Regions from separate parts of the Agrobacterium sp. GW821-FHT02D03 genome, predicted to be linked through region 4. Evidence: riboswitches for the same ligand, from Rfam matches in the RefSeq annotation. Region 4 holds a riboswitch; each other region holds the start of a gene.
What was found. Region 4 has a riboswitch for cobalamin ahead of AC07U5_RS01345 (DUF1636 family protein). Riboswitches for the same ligand answer to the same signal wherever they lie in the genome.
Positions count from the first base shown of each region.

Region 1: it holds a riboswitch for cobalamin, as region 4 does, so the genes downstream of both, nrdH (glutaredoxin-like protein NrdH) here and AC07U5_RS01345 (DUF1636 family protein) in region 4, are expected to answer to the same signal.
Region 2: it holds a riboswitch for cobalamin, as region 4 does, so the genes downstream of both, AC07U5_RS15390 (ABC transporter substrate-binding protein) here and AC07U5_RS01345 (DUF1636 family protein) in region 4, are expected to answer to the same signal.
Region 3: it holds a riboswitch for cobalamin, as region 4 does, so the genes downstream of both, bluB (5,6-dimethylbenzimidazole synthase) here and AC07U5_RS01345 (DUF1636 family protein) in region 4, are expected to answer to the same signal.

Region 1 is NZ_JBWKVN010000002.1:948,373-952,433, reverse strand. Features, by position in the region: gene AC07U5_RS17760 (FecCD family ABC transporter permease) at 1-109, opposite strand, end outside; gene AC07U5_RS17755 (ABC transporter substrate-binding protein) at 145-1,164, opposite strand; cobalamin riboswitch at 1,346-1,561, shown strand; gene nrdH (glutaredoxin-like protein NrdH) at 1,865-2,089, shown strand; gene nrdI (class Ib ribonucleoside-diphosphate reductase assembly flavoprotein NrdI) at 2,098-2,496, shown strand; gene nrdE (class 1b ribonucleoside-diphosphate reductase subunit alpha) at 2,484-4,061, shown strand, end outside.
Region 2 is NZ_JBWKVN010000002.1:419,478-423,538, forward strand. Features, by position in the region: gene AC07U5_RS15385 (FecCD family ABC transporter permease) at 1-793, opposite strand, end outside; gene AC07U5_RS15390 (ABC transporter substrate-binding protein) at 798-1,823, opposite strand; cobalamin riboswitch at 2,020-2,240, opposite strand; gene AC07U5_RS15395 (glucose/quinate/shikimate family membrane-bound PQQ-dependent dehydrogenase) at 2,376-4,061, opposite strand, start outside.
Region 3 is NZ_JBWKVN010000001.1:1,812,605-1,816,665, forward strand. Features, by position in the region: gene AC07U5_RS08495 (EamA family transporter) at 1-588, opposite strand, end outside; gene AC07U5_RS08500 (LysE family translocator) at 631-1,266, opposite strand; gene bluB (5,6-dimethylbenzimidazole synthase) at 1,373-2,059, opposite strand; cobalamin riboswitch at 2,252-2,431, opposite strand; gene AC07U5_RS08510 (TolB family protein) at 2,465-3,295, opposite strand; gene AC07U5_RS08515 (NAD+ synthase) at 3,334-4,061, opposite strand, start outside.
Region 4 is NZ_JBWKVN010000001.1:282,688-286,748, forward strand. Features, by position in the region: gene AC07U5_RS01335 (cobyric acid synthase) at 1-666, opposite strand, end outside; gene cobO (cob(I)yrinic acid a,c-diamide adenosyltransferase) at 670-1,287, opposite strand; cobalamin riboswitch at 1,410-1,622, shown strand; gene AC07U5_RS01345 (DUF1636 family protein) at 1,740-2,165, shown strand; gene cobW (cobalamin biosynthesis protein CobW) at 2,159-3,196, shown strand; gene cobN (cobaltochelatase subunit CobN) at 3,203-4,061, shown strand, end outside.

The DNA.
Region 1 (4,061 bases), on a different contig from region 4:
TCGAGAGCGGAATTGGCAAATCGCCAATCCCGACACTGATCCCGACCACGAGGGCAATCGTCGCGAAGCAGGCAAGATAGAGCGCTACGGAGGCAACAAGCCGTCGCATCCCGCTACCCGATCGATCCTTTGCCGCCACCGAACTCACTTCAGGCCGAGGGTCTTCAACTGCTGAGCAATCTGCTCGGCGCCGTAGATCGTCTGAACGCTCGGGTTCATCGCCTGCGCCGGCATGATGACAAGCGCCTTATTCTTGACTGCATTCATCTGGCTGGTGGCAGGGTCGCTATTCAGGAACTTGATCTTGGCATCTGCCTTGTCGAGTTCCCAGCGATTGCGGTCGACCTGCGTCACGACGATCACGTCGGGATTGGCGGCAATGATCGTTTCCCAACCAATGGCCGGAGATTCGGTTTCGGTGGTAATGGCATTGGTGCCGCCCAACAGATCGGCGATATAGCCCGATGGGCTGTTCTTGCCGCCGAGATAGGCGTCAGCCGACGGCGACGGGCTGGAGAACCAGAAGACATAGGAAAGCTTCTTGCCATCCTTCGGCGCATCAGCACGCAATGCAGCTTCGCGCTTCTTCAGGTCGGCGATGACGGCCTGACCCTTGTCGGCCACGTCAAAAATCTGCGAGAGATCATCGATCTCCTTATACAGCGTCTCCATGTTCCAGAGTTTGGAGCGATTGCCATAACCGGACTTGTCTTTGGACATGTCGTCCAGCGCGCACATGCTGGGCGAAAGATAGGTGGAGATGCCAAGCTTGTCGAAATCTTCGCGCTTCGCCACCTTGCTGGTGGGGCCGACGAGCGTCGGCAAAGCGGCGGTCACAAAGTCCGGGTTCTGTGCCAGGATGGATTCGAAGGTCGGAAACTCGACGGTCAGAACCTTGACCTTGGCGTTTGCCTCGGCGACCTGCGGCAGAACCTTGTTCGGCCAGAAGGCAGTGCCAACCATCTTGTCCTGAAGGCCAAGCAGCAACATGATCTCTGCACTGTTCTGACCAAGTGCCACGGCACGCTCAGGTGCCTTGCTGAAGGTGACCGTGGCGCCGCAGTTTTCGATCGCCAGAGGATAGGTCGTCGCAGCCGTCGCCGGGTTTGCTGCAAACCCTGCAAATGCACAAAATCCCACAGCCGCAAAAAGACGCTTCATCATCACCCGAAATCCCGTTGAACGCGGCTCCCGCCGCACAATGCCTGCGCCTATAATCACCTCTCCTTGTACAAAACAAGACCGTTTGCTTCATATTATGGTGTCGGCATTTTTCCTGTTGATATCAAGATCAGCCCAGTTCGCGTCGTTGCAACAGCCTATTGACGCATTGAACGAAATGCCTACTATATCTGGTATTCAAGGTTCTTCCGATTCTGTCGGGAGCGAAGATGGGAATACGGTGCGCGAAGCCAGCAATGGTGGAGCAATGCCGCAGCTGCCCCCGCAACTGTAAGCGGCGAGCATTCTCTCAGCAGCCACTGAAACATAAGGTTTCGGGAAGGCGAGATGAATGTGACGACCCGCGAGCCAGGAGACCTGCCTTGAGTCAATACGTCCACCGGCGGGGTGCCCGGAAGGTCGCGAATGCGTACGGGATGACCCTGTGCGTCTCGCTTCCCCCATGCCTTCGCGTAGAGCCACTTCGGGGTGAAGTCCTATGATTACGAGTTCAGTCTTTTATCCGTTGGAGTAACCGGCGTCTGAGGCATGGTGCACAAAAGCGTTCAGCGCTTTTGCTATCTAGCTATGCGACAGCAGTGTCCGGCAGACCACGGCTTTGCGTTTAACCCTGTTTTTAAACCGTCACGCGCTTCACGGCGCGAGAGCGATTTCCCATGCCTTTTTTCGAACGAGGATCAAGATGAGCATCACCGTCTACAGCAAACCCGCTTGCGTTCAATGCACTGCGACCACCCGCGCGCTCGATCGTCAGGGTCTCGACTATACGATCGTCGATGTCTCGACTGACGAGCAAGCCTATGAGCGGGTGCTCGGTCTTGGTTATCGTCAAGTGCCAGTCGTGATTGCCGGCGAGACGCATTGGGGGGGCTTTCGGCCCGACATGATCAGCACGCTTGCATCGTGACGCAGACTATGGCGGGGGAGATCGTCTACTTCTCGACGCGCTCGGAAAACACGCATCGCTTCGTGGCCAAGCTCGACACCCCCGCCCGCCGCATCCCGATCAGCGCTGCTGTGACTCTGCATGTTCCAAGCCCGTTCGTCCTCATCGTCCCGACCTATAGCGGCGAGAACGGCAAGGGCGCGGTTCCCAAACAGGTCATTCGCTTCCTCAACGATGCGAATAATCGAGCAAACCTTCGCGGCGTGATTGCTGCGGGCAATAGCAATTTCGGCGCGACCTTCGGGATCGCCGGCGACATCATCTCCGCCAAATGCGGCGTGCCCTATCTCTATCGCTTCGAGCTGATGGGGACGGGTGAGGACGTCGTCAATGTCAGACAGGGATTGGAACGATTTTGGACACGTTGACACTCGAGAGGCCCCTGAAGCAGTCGGACGCAGCAGTGCTGGATTACCATGCACTGAATGCGATGCTGAACCTTTACGATGAGGATGGCCGGATTCAGCTGGACAGGGACAGGCTGGCAGCGCGCCAGTACTTTCTTCAGCACGTGAACCAGAACACGGTGTTCTTTCACAATCTGCGCGAAAAGCTCGATTATCTTTTGAGTGAAGGCTATTACGAGCAGGTAGTGCTGGACCAGTACGCCTTCAACTTCGTCCGCGATCTCTTCGACCATGCCTATGCGAAGAAATTCCGCTTCCCGACATTCCTCGGGGCTTTCAAATACTACACGTCCTATACGCTGAAAACCTTCGACGGAAAACGGTATCTGGAGCGGTACGAGGACCGCGTCTGTATGGTGGCGCTGACGCTGGCGCGCGGCGACGAGACACTGGCGCGCGGCCTGGTGGATGAGATGATCTCCGGCCGCTTCCAGCCGGCAACTCCGACTTTTCTCAATGCGGGCAAGAAGCAGCGCGGAGAGCTCGTGTCATGCTTCCTGCTGCGCATGGAAGACAATATGGAGTCGATCGCCCGCGGCATCAACTCGGCATTGCAGCTCTCGAAGCGCGGCGGCGGGGTGGCCCTTTCACTGACCAATCTTCGTGAAGCCGGTGCGCCGATCAAACAGATCGAAAACCAGTCCTCCGGTGTCATTCCGGTGATGAAGCTCCTGGAGGATTCCTTCTCCTACGCCAACCAGCTTGGCGCGCGCCAGGGTGCAGGCGCCGTCTATCTCAATGCCCATCACCCCGACATCATGCGTTTCCTCGACACCAAGCGCGAAAATGCCGACGAGAAAATCCGCATCAAGACGCTGTCGCTCGGCGTCGTCGTTCCGGATATCACCTTCGAACTCGCCAAGAACAATGAGGATATGTACCTGTTCTCACCCTATGATGTGGAACGCATCTATGGCGTTGCCTTCAGCGAAATTTCGGTGACGGAAAAATACCGGGAGATGGTCGCCGACAGCCGGATCCGCAAAAAGAAGATAAAGGCGCGCGAGTTCTTTCAGGTGCTGGCCGAAATCCAGTTCGAAAGCGGCTATCCCTACATCATGTTCGAGGACACGGTGAACCGCGAGAACCCGATTGCTGGGCGCATCACCATGAGCAATCTCTGCTCGGAAATTCTTCAGGTCAGTGAAGCCAGCACCTATGAGGCCGACCTGTCCTATGAAACGACGGGGAAGGATATTTCCTGTAACCTTGGCTCGCTCAACATCGCAGCGGCGATGGATTCGGACGATTTCGGCAGGACGGTCGAGACCGCAATCCGCGCTTTGACGGCCGTCTCGGACATGAGCCATATCGCCTCCGTGCCATCCATCGCCAAGGGCAACGCAGAGAGCCACGCGATCGGCCTCGGCCAGATGAACCTGCATGGCTATCTGGCACGCGAGCGGATTTTCTATGGCTCCGAAGAAGGCGTGGATTTCACCAATATCTATTTCTACACGGTGACCTATCACGCACTGAAGGCTTCCAATCGCCTGGCAGTAGAGCGTGGTCAGCGCTTCAAGGGC
Region 2 (4,061 bases), on a different contig from region 4:
CGATCGATCCGACAATGCTGACCATCACCGCCGTCATCAAGGCAGACGTGCCCGTAAGCACGACATAGACGCGGCGCACGGGGATGCCAAGAGAGGCTGCCGACTCCGCTCCGAAGGTAAAGGCGTCCAGGGCGCGGGCATGCCAGAGGCAGACGATAAGACCGAACATGGCTATGGGAAGGGCAAGCGAGACATCCGTCCAGCGAACGCCGGACAGATTGCCGAGCAGCCAGAACATGATGCCGCGCGCCTGTTCCGCATTGGCGGCCTTGGTGACAATGAATGAGGTAAGCGCGTTGAACAATTGCGAACCGGCAACGCCAGCGAGGATGATTGCACTGTTACCCCGCCCTGCCCTCAGCGCCAGCAGGCTGACAAGCGCAAAAGCTACGAGCGCACCAAGAAATGCACCGAGCGGCAGTGTCAGCATGCCCGCGCCGAAGCCAAGGAGCGCGACGCTGACCGCGCCAGTCGACGCTCCAGCGGAGATGCCGAGAATATAGGGGTCGGCCAGAGGATTGCGCAGCAGCGATTGCAGCACGACACCGGAGACGGCAAGCGCTGCCCCGCAACAGGCGGCAACCACGGCGCGGCTCAAACGATAGTTCCAGATGATCCCCTCATCGATGGCATCCAGTGGGTATCCGGCGTGCCAGAGGCGATTGGCGACGGTCTTGGCGACAACCTCCATCGGAATGGAGGTTTCGCCAATCGAGGCGCCCAGCCAAAGCGCCACCAGAAGACACCCGGCTGCAATGACGGCAGCGCGGGTGTAAAGAAAGGGAACGGACATCCTCTTACTTCGCTAGGCCAAGTTGGACGATCTGGTCGGCCAGGACCTCGATGCCGTCGATGGTCCGGATCGTCGGGTTCATCGCCTGCGCATCCATGACGACGATATGGTTGTCCTTCACCGCTGGCATCAGGCTTGTGACGGGATCATCTTTCAGGAATTTCAGCTTCACGGCGATATCGTCGGCTGGAAACCGGCGGCGGTCCATTTTGCCCGCGACGATGATCGTGGGGTTGGACTTGGCGATGGTTTCCCAACCGACGGTCGGCCATTCCTCATCACTGTCGATGACATTCTTGATGCCGAGCGCCGACATGATGTAGCCGGGAGCACCATTCTTGCCCGCCACGTAAGGATCGATATCCAGTTCGGCGCTGGAGAACCAGAAGACAGCCGAGAGCTTACCATTCACGGATGCGATCTTCTGACGCGCAGCACCCTCGCGGGCCTTCAGGTCGGCGATGAGCTTCTCACCTCGATCCTGCACGTTGAAGATTTGCGCGAGTTCAGCAATTTCCTGATAGATCTGGTCCATGGTGAAGACCGAATGTCTGACACCATCGCCGCCGCCCGAATTGTCCTTACCCGTGCAATCGGCAGGCGACGTGTAAACCGGGATACCAAGCTCTTCAAATTGCTCAGGCTTTGCCACAATGCCTTCCGGACCGACATGCCATTGAAACTGAGCGGTTACGAGGTCCGGCTTTTTGGCAACCACACTCTCGAAACTCGGATCATTGTCCGCGAGGCGCTCGACCGTGGCGTTGGCCTCTTCGTATCCCTTGATAACCGGGCCGATCCAGACGGCCGTACCGACAACCTTGTCGGCCAGTCCGAGCAGATAGAGAATTTCCGTGGTGCTCTGACCAAGAGAAACGGTGCGCTGTGGAGCATGCGTGAAGGTGACGTCCCTGCCGCAATTTTTCAGCGTCAAGGGGTAGGTCGTTTCCGCAGCCTCTGCCGTTTTCGGCACGATCGAGAGCGCAGTGAGTGCAGCGGCCAGAAACGCGCCGGTGAAATGAAATGTCATGGTCCGATAATCCCCGAAATCGTCGACGTTGCCGACAAGCAAGACGCCGTCATGTGAGCGCGAATGAAACACTCATTCGACAGCCACGGGAGTGAGACGATCGAGAACGAGGGAAAAAGACAGATGGATGTGAGCGCTGAAGGGCGCAAATAACAATCATGACGTCTCCTGTTCAGGGCATCCCCGCCCGTGACATTGGAATGAACTTATGACGGCAGGTCTCCTGGCTCACGGATGATCGTCTTGCCCGCCTTCCCACGATAATTCGCAGTGGCCTGACGCAGGTGAATGCGCCACGAGTGCTCGACAATCCGCTTACAGTTGCGGGGGCAGCCACGGCATTGGAGATATCCCCTCACCGTGTTCCCTATTATTCCTCACGATCACTCGCTTGGAACCGTCGCCAGCCAGATAGACCTATTTGATCTCGTCCGTCAAGCAAGTCTATGTAATGTTATTACATATCAAAAACAAGTGGATCATTGTGCTGAGAATAAACAAAATGGCCGGAACGAAGTCCCGGCCATCAAGGGTTTTAGCGAAATGATCTGGTTATGGGAGCGTGTAGGCGATGACATAATCACCCGGCTTCGTCCCCACCGAACCGTGGCCGCCTGCAACCATCACGACATATTGCTTGCCGTCGTCGAGAGCGTAGGTCATGGGCGTGGCCTGCCCACCTGCGGGAAGGCGTGCTTCCCAAAGCTGCTTGCCGCTCGTCAGATCGTAAGCGCGCAGATAATCGTCCACCGCTGCGCCAAGGAAAGCGACGCCACCTTTGGTGATCATCGGACCGCCGATACCCGGCACACCGACCTTGAAGGGAAGTGGCAGCGGCGTCATGTCGTAAACGGTGCCGTTCTTGTGCTTATAGGCAACCTTGCCGGTTCTGAGATCGGCACCGGCGACATAACCCCATGGCGGCGCCTGGCAGGGAATGCCGATCGGGCTCAGGAACGGGCCCATCAGCACGCCATAGGGTGCACCATCATTGCGGTTCAAACCCTGCTCGCTGCCCTTCTCATCCTGACCTCGCGGGGGGATCTGGTCGCGCGGAACGAGCTGTGAGGTGAAGGCGAGATAGGTCGGCATGCCGAACATGACCTGGCGTTCGGGATCGACTGCGACACTGCCCCAGTTGAAGGTGCCAAAATTGCCAGGATAGATGATCGATCCATTCAGCGATGGCGGCGTGTAACGACCTTCGTAGTTCAGCTGATGGAACTTGATGCGGCAGGCGAGCTGATCGAACAGCGAGACACCCCACATGTTCTTTTCCTGCAGCGGTTCCGGCTTGAAGGTCAAGGCAGATGTGGGCTGCGTCGGCGCGGAGAAATCCTCGGGGATTGCCCCACCGGGTGCCGGCTCTTCGGTCACCGGCAGGATTGGCTCACCCGTCCGACGGTCCAGCACATAGATATCACCCTGCTTGGTCGGGCCAACGAGAGCGGGAACAGATTGACCATCCGGCTTGGTGATATCGAGCAGCACCGGCTGGGCCGGCACATCCATATCCCAGAGATCGTGATGCACCGTCTGCCGGACCCAGCGGTCCTGCCCGGTGTTTACGTCGAGTGCCACGATCGACGAGGAGTACTTCTCTACATTCTCGCTCCGACCCATTCCGAGCTGGTCAGGAACTTGATTTCCCAAAGGGATGTAGACGAGTCCAAGCGCTTCATCGACGCTGAATACGGACCAGCTGTTGGGAGAGTTGGTCGTATAGGTCTGACCCGGCGGAAGCGGTTGGGTCTGGGTAGGGTTTCCGGAATCCCAGTTCCATAGCAGCTCTCCGCTGTTCACATCGAAGGCGCGAATGACGCCCGACTGTTCCTGGGTGGAGTAGTTGTCATTGACTGCGCCGCCGACGATGATCTTGTTGCCGGCAATGGCGGGCGGCGATGTGGAGTAGTAGTAGCCAGCCGGATTGTACTTCATACCGACTTCGAGGTGGAGAACACCCTGATCGGCGAAAGACGTGCAAACCTTGCCGCTTTCGGCGTCGAGCGCGATCAGACGAGCATCGGATGTTGGGAGATAAACGCGGGCGGCGCATTGCGAACCGGCCTGAGCGGCTGGATCGGCATAGTAAGTCACGCCGCGGCATGTCTGGTGCTGGCGATTGGGATTCAGGCCGACATTCGGATCATATTTCCACTTTTCCTTGCCGGTCGCCGCATCGATGGCGATCGCCCAATTGTGCGGGGTGCAGAGGAAGAGTGTCTTGCCAACCTTCAG
Region 3 (4,061 bases), 1.5 Mb from region 4:
GATCGCCTGCGGGCCTTCGAGCAGCAGCGAAAGCGCGATCAGCGGCAGAACCGGTGCGAGACTTGTCCAGGCAACGAAGGAGATCGCGTTGACCCGTCCGACCTTGCGATTGACGATATTGCCGATTGCCCAGCTGAAAGCGGCACCGACGCACATGAGGAGAGGCACAAGAGCGGTCAGTTCCAGACGTTCAAGTCCGATCACCGCAAGACCGGAAAAGGCAACGGCGGCACCAGCGATATGGGACTTCAGCGGAATTTCACCGAGCATCGTCACGGCCAGCGCCATGGTGAAGAACGCCTGCGACTGCATGACGAGCGAGGCAAGCCCTGCAGGCAGGCCCCACTTGATCGCCGTATAGAGCAGGCCAAATTGCGCGCAGCCCATGACCATGCCGTAGACGACCATGTGCTTCCAAGGAACCTTCGGGCGCGGCAGAAAGAAGATGAGCGGCACGGCTGCGAAGAGGTAGCGCAAGGCTGTGAGAAACAGCGGCGGCATATCCATGACGCCGACCTTGATCACCACGAAGTTGAAGCCCCAGAGGAAGACGGTGACCAAGGCAAGAAGGATGTGCGGCACTGACATTGGTATATTCCAGAACTCGGCGCCGCACGGATTGGCGACGGTTTAGGCGACGGCTTTCTTCCAGCCCGCCGCGAGCAGTCCGGCACCAATCAATAGTCCGCCACCGGTGCGATTGACGACGCGCTGGACGGAGGGCTTGCGGATGGTGTTGCGGGCCGCACTTGCCAGCAACCCATAAAGAGCGGCGTTGCAAGTCGCAAGCACTAGAAAAGTAACTTCGAAAATAAGCACCTGCGGCCAGAACGGCAGGGTCGGCACCAGGAACTGCGGCAGGAAGGCAACGAAGAAGATGATGCTCTTAGGGTTCAGTGCCGTGACGATATAGGTGTGGAGGAAGATCTTTAGTGGACGCTCACGACCCGTCACGTCACCCTCGCCTTCAGCCGACGTGCCGACAGGCGCGCGCCAGAGCTTGATGCCGAGATAGATCAGATAGGCAGCGCCCACCCACTTCAAGACCGTGAAGAGAGCGGCGGAGGTCGCGAGCAGTGCACCAAGACCCAGCATGGACGCCGTCATGGCGGTAAAGTCGCCAAGCGCTACACCGGCAACGGTGGCGCTACTTGCCTTGCGTCCGTGACCAAGCGCGTAAGAAATGACCAGCAAGATCGTTGGTCCGGGAATGGCGAGCATGATGGCAGATGCGGCAACGAAGGCCAGCCAGTTTTCAATCGGCATAATATGATCCCCTCTCAAAATGAGAGTGAACTAAGCCACCGGCCATGAGGACTGGCAAGTGGATTTTTGGGCGCCGGGAAAGCAAGCTGCGCGCGGCGGAACCTGCCTATTTCTCGCCCCACCGGTCTTTGAAAATCAGTTCGTCCAGCGGCAAACGCTGACGCCAGCCCTTCACCGCTAACTCAGGCTCGGCATAGAGTTCCGAGACATAGCCGACGCAGAGCCACGCGACGATTTCGATGTGCTCAGGGATACCAAGGATTTTTCGAATATCGTCGTCATGGAAGATGCTGACCCAACCGACGCCGACCCCTTCGGCGCGTGCCGCAAGCCAGAGGTTCTGCACGGCGCACACGGTGGAGTAGACATCCATGCGCGGATTGTGCGTTCGCCCCAGCACGACATCGCCACCTCTTGTGGGATCGCAGGTGACGCAGATGGAGAGCGGCGCCTTCCGGATGCCCTCCAGCTTGAGGCTTCGGTAGAGCGACTGCTTATCGTCGGGAAACATCAAGGCCGCTTCCTCATTGGCGCGACTGAAAGCCTGCCACACGGCATTTTTGATGTCTGCATCGCTGACGAGAGTAAAATTCCATGGCTGCATGAAACCCACCGAGGGGGCGGAGTGGGCGGCGGAAAGCAGCTTGTTGATCAGTTCATCAGAAAGCGGATCGGATAAAAACTCGTTGCGGACATCACGGCGGGTCTCGATGGCGCGGTAGACCGCAGCCTTTTCGTGCCTGGCAAATTCATAGGCCGGCACCGGTCCGGGTCCATTATCATCAGGTCGCATCGTCAATCCCCAACAATGTAGAAAGACCACGAGTGCGCCTTAGAGCGCCGTGCGTCCTATTGGACGCACAAAGGACGCTCTATCTTCTTTGATCTACGCATCGTGCTTTCCGAAAATCGATTTCGATTTTCGGGCCGATGCTGTAGGCAGGGCACAAACGCTCTTCCTAACAACCTCCCGCCGTCCGCGCGGACTGGTCTATCGTGTCAGGCCGGTCTTCTGACTTGGCTTCGTCTGCCCGTTGCCGCCTTCCCGATTGCTCAGTGGCTTATGGCAACAGGCATCCGCCTCACAGCGTTGGGCACGTTGCGGTCTCGCACCGCATTCCCGATTCTCCTGCCAAAGGCAGGCACCTGACGACGTTGCGTATGGGCAATTGCCGATCGGAAGGCAAGCGCGCTACGTCTATCCAACCGGAAAATATCGCACATAGGCGAATTCATCACCGTCCGGTGACCAGTTGGGTGAGTTCATCGTTCCCTGCCCGCCAAAGAGATCGAAGAGCGTTTCGACGTTGCCACCATCCGGGTCCATCAGCCGCACGCGAACATCGAGATCACGCGGGTGGTCGAAGACGTCGCCGTCATAGGAAATGAAAACGACCTTGTCTCCCTTGGGAGATGGATGCGGAAACCAGTCGCCATATGGGCTATCGGTGATCCGCTCAACGCCCGATCCATCCGGTCTCACCCGCCAGATCTGCATCTGTCCTGTGCGGCTGGAGTTGAAGTAGATCCACTGACCATCGGGCGAATAATCCGGACCGTCGTTTCGCCCCTCGCCATGGGTCAGACGTGTTTCGGTGCCGGTTTCGATGTCCATGGCATAGATATCGAAAACCTGATCCCTGATCCCGCAATAGGCAAAGCTTTTGCCATCCGGCGCCCAACCATGCCAGTAGGACGGCAGGTTCCGCGTCATCAGTTTCGGCGTGCCGCCGACGGATGGAAGAAGATAGATCGCGCTCTTGCCAAACTCGACCTTGTCGGAAATGGCATAAAGAGAACCGTCGGGCGAGATGCCGTGGTCGTTGTTGCACTGAACCGCGAAGCCGGTGTCTACCTTATCGACCTCGATGTCTCCAGTAAGGGGCAGGCGGTAGAGGACGCCATCGCTGTTGAGCAGCAGATATTGCCCATCTGGAGACCAGTTCGGCGCTTCGAACAGTTTCTCGGTCTGCCAGACGATCCGATTTTCACGGGTACGGATATTGAATATCTCGACTGAACTTCGCATCGTTCCTCCCGCTGCGATTGCCCACCGACCCGTCGGACCTACCTGTCGCGGAATCGATTGGTAATAGGATACCTGCGATCGCGACCGAAGTTCTTCTTGGTAATCTTCACGCCAGGTGCAGACTGCCGGCGCTTATATTCGGCCAAGTACAACAGATGCTCGATGCGATGAACCGTTGCAACGTCGTGACCGCGCGCCACGATTTCGTCGACGGACATTTCCTGTTCCACCAGGCACTCGAGAATATCGTCGAGAACCGGATAGGGTGGCAGCGAGTCCTGGTCGGTCTGATTGGGCCGCAATTCCGCGGATGGGGCCTTGGAAATGATGTTGGCGGGGATGACTTCGCCCGAAGGCCCAAGCGCGCCGGGCGGCACGTGGGCGTTGCGCCATCTGGAGATGGCATAGACCTGCATCTTGTAGAGGTCCTTGATGGGGTTGAAGCCGCCATTCATATCGCCATAGAGCGTGGCATAGCCGACGGACATTTCCGACTTGTTGCCGGTGGTTACCACCATCGAACCAAACTTGTTGGAAACGCCCATCAGGATCGTGCCGCGCGCACGGCTCTGCAGGTTTTCCTCGGTGATGCCCTCTTCCGTTCCTTCGAACAGATCCGACAGCGCCGTCATGAAGCCATCGACAGGTTCGGCAATCGGAACGATGTCATAACGGCAGCCGAGCGCCCTGGCGCAATCGGCGGCGTCCTTCAGCGATTCTTCCGAGGTATAGCGGTAGGGCAGCATGATGCAGCGCACCCGCTCCT
Region 4 (4,061 bases):
GATGGAGCTCCAGCCAGTATGCTCGGCAATCATGCGCATGCCTTCGTCGAACAGCGAAGGATCGCCGCGAAAACGGTTGACGATGAAGCCTTCGATCATCGAGGCGTCGTCCGCATCCACCACCGTCTTCGTGCCGACGAGGCTGGCAATAACCCCTCCCCGGTCGATATCGCCGATCAGGATCACGGGAACATCGGCTGCCCGGGCAAAGCCCATATTGGCAATGTCGTTGGCGCGCAGATTGACTTCCGATGCGCTGCCGGCGCCTTCAACCAGCACCAGATCAGCGCGGGTCTTCAGATGCTCGAAGCTCTCCAGCACCCGGGGCATCAGCCCGGCCTTCATCTGTTGATAGTCGGCTGCTTTCGCATTGCCGAGAATTTTTCCCTGAACCACGAGCTGCGCACCCGTTTCGCTCTGAGGCTTCAACAGGACCGGGTTCATATGTACCGACAGCGGCACGCCGGCCGCGCGCGCTTGTAGAGCTTGCGCCCTGCCGATCTCGCCGCCATCGGCTGTGACCGCCGCGTTGTTGGACATGTTCTGCGGCTTGAAGGGCAACACGGAAAGTCCGCGCCGGGTAAAGGCGCGCGCCAGACCGGCCACCATCAGCGACTTGCCGACATCCGAGCCGGTTCCCTGAAACATGATGGATCTGGCGGCCATGGATCAGTACTCGATGCCGGATTGGGCTTTGACGCCCGCCTTGAAGTGATGCTTCACGAGCGTCATCTCCGTCACCATGTCGGCCGCTTCGATCATGAGAGGCTTGGCATTGCGGCCGGTGACGATGATGTGGAGATCGGGGCGGCGGCTCTGCAAGGTGGTGACGACCTCCGTCAGATCGAGATAGTCATAGCGCAGCGCAATGTTCAGCTCGTCCAGCACCATAAGACCGATCGTTTCGTCGGCCATCAGGAGTTTGGCTTCATCCCAGGCTTTCGTGGCTGCGGCGACGTCGCGCTTCAGATCCTGAGTGTCCCACGTGAAACCTTCGCCCATGGTGCGCCATTCCACCCGGTCGCCGAAAATCGTCAGCGCCTGCTGCTCGCCGGTCGACCACGCACCCTTGATGAACTGAACGATGCCGACCCGTCTGCCCGTGCCGAGCATCCGAAGCGCAAGGCCGAAAGCGGCCGTCGACTTGCCCTTGCCGGGACCGGTATTGACCATCAGCAGACCCTTCTCGATGGTCTTTTCGGCCACTTCCGCATCCTGCACGCTCTTGCGGTTCACCATCTTTTCGCGGTGGCGGGCGGCCTCGCTGTCGCTGATCTCGCGTGTCATGATGTCCCACGTCCTTCCGAGCCGTTTTTAGAAGCGGCGACTATAGTCAAAACGCCCTCCTCCGCAATGGAGCCTATGAGAGGCGTAACGATGCCTGCATTGACCAAGGCGCGGCTTGCCCGTAAAGGTAAGGCACTGACGGTCTTTTTCCGGCAACGGGAAAAGCTAAGAGGGAACACGGTTCCGCCCGCTCTTCGGGTCAATCCGTGGCTGCCCCCGCAACTGTAAGCGGCGAGCCCACACCGTAAAGCCACTGGATTTCGATCCGGGAAGGCGGTGCAAGGGCGCTCATTCAAGCCGCAAGCCAGGAGACCTGCCGTTTCAGAACAAAACGTCTGCCGGGCGGGGTGCTCCGGTCAGTCGGTCTCGCCGAGTTTCGGTTTGCGCTGTCTCGCATTCCGTCTTCGGCATCCGCACCCCTTGCATGTTTGAATGGCGGAAGCGGATACGGTTTGGATATTACCTCAACATCGTCACGGACTGAAGGATCAACCGACACGCGAGAAGCGTCCGGCCTGGTCGTTTATGTCTGTCGCAGCTGCCGCGACGAGGCGGAGCCGAATGCGGAACCGCGTCCCGGTGCGCTTCTCGCGCAAGCGACGATCGCACTTGGCACTGATGCAAATGTCGAGGTGCGCAGCGTCAATTGCCTTGCCAATTGCAAGCGCGGTGCCAGCGCCGCAATGCGCACAGCCGACGGCTGGTCCTATGTGTTTGGCGGTCTGACGCCTGAAAACGCCGAGGATCTGATCACTGGTGCGCGCCTGCTTTCCACGTCCACCGATGGACTGATGCCCTGGCGCGGCCGTCCCGATAGTTTGAAGCGCGGCATGGTCGCGCGCATCCCACCTTTGAATTTCGTCGAGGAGACATCATGACCACGCTAGAGCGCGTTCCCTGCACCATCGTCACCGGCTTTCTGGGCGCCGGCAAAACCACGCTGCTGCGCGGCCTTCTTGAAAAGATCGATGGCAAGCGACTGGCGATCATCGTCAACGAGTTCGGCGATGTCGGCATCGATGGCGAAATCCTCAAAGGCTGCGGCATCGAAAGCTGCCCGGAAGAAAATATCGTCGAGCTCGCCAATGGGTGCATCTGCTGCACGGTCGCCGATGATTTTCAGCCGGCCATCGAACAGATCCTCAGCCGCCAGCCCAGGGTCGAACATATCCTGATCGAAACCTCCGGCCTCGCACTGCCGAAACCCCTCGTCCAGGCCTTCCAATGGCCGGCGATCAAGAGCCGCGTCACCGTCGATGCCGTCATTGCGGTGGCCGATGGCGCAGCGCTCGCAGAAGGCATGGTGTCGCATGACATGGATGCGCTGGCCGCCCAGCGTGCGAATGACGAAGCGCTCGATCATGACGATCCTGTCGAGGAAGTCTTCGAAGACCAGATCGCCTGCGCCGACCTGATCGTGCTGACCAAGGGTGATCTTCTCGATGCGGATGGTCTGGAGCGCGCCAAGGCACACATCACGGAGCATCTGCCAAAGGCTGCGAAAATCGTTGTCGCATCGCATGGCCAGATCGATCCTGCGGTTCTGATCGGTCTTGGGCTTGCGGTCGAGAACGATATCGAAAACCGCCATACCCACCATGACGACGAAGAAGACCACGATCACGACGAGTTCGACAGCTTCGTCGTCGAGCTTGGCGCGGTGTCCGATCCTGAGGCGCTGGCTCAGCGTATCGCCCAGACGGCGGCCTCCGAGAATGTCCTGCGCATCAAAGGCTTCGTAGAGGTCGCCTCCAAGCCCATGCGCTTGCAGGTTCAGGCCGTCGGCTCGCGCGTCAACCACTATTTCGATCGCCCCTGGGCTGCGGGCGAAGTGCGCCGTTCGGCGCTTGTGGTGATTGGCGAAAAAGGCCTCAACCGCGAGAAAATCGAACAGATGCTGGCTGCCTGACGCATCATGCATATACTCGCCACCACATCTTCGTCGCTGGACGACCTGATCGAGCCGGTTGATCTCAACCAGCCCCAGGCGGATGTGGTGGTGCTGTCTTTCTCGTCCAGCGACCTTGCAGGTCTGCAGCGCGCCTGGCCCGACGACTCAGGCGTTTCGCTCAGCGTCGCCAATCTTTCCGACCTTCGACATCCCATGTCCGTCGACCTTTGGATCGAAAAGACGGCGGAACATGCCAAACTTATCCTTATCCGGATTCTGGGTGGGGCGGACCGCTGGCGCTACGGCGTCGATCAGTTGGCGATGATGGCACGCAGGCGCGGCATCAAGCTCCTGCTTCTGCCCGGTGAGTGCAGCGAGCGCGACGAAAAGCTCGAGGCGCAATCCACAATCGACCAGACGTGGCTCGCCTCGATCCTCTCTTTCTTTCGCGAAGGCGGCCCGCAGAACATGCGTCGCCTTTCAGAAGGCCTTGCCGCCTTTGCTAAAACCAATGTCTGGCCTGGCTTCACGCCGGAACCGCTGCCGAAATCCGGCTTCTATCTCCCGGGTCTTGGCGCCGTCCATGTGGATGACGCCCTCGCGGCTTTTGTCCCCGAAGCTCCAAGACTTCCCATTCTTTTCTACCGTTCCATGCTTCTGGCTGCCGATGTTGCGCCGATTGATGCGCTCTTCGAGGCGCTGAAATCCCGCGGTTTCGCGCCTCTGCCGATCTTTGTCAGCGGCCTGAAGGATGGCGGCGCGATCCGATTTCTCGAGGACGCACTGGTACCGCTGAAACCCGCAGCCATCGTCGCAGCCACTGCCTTTGCCAGCCAGACGGATCAGGACGGCAAGAGCCTGTTCGACCGGCTGGGCGTGCCGG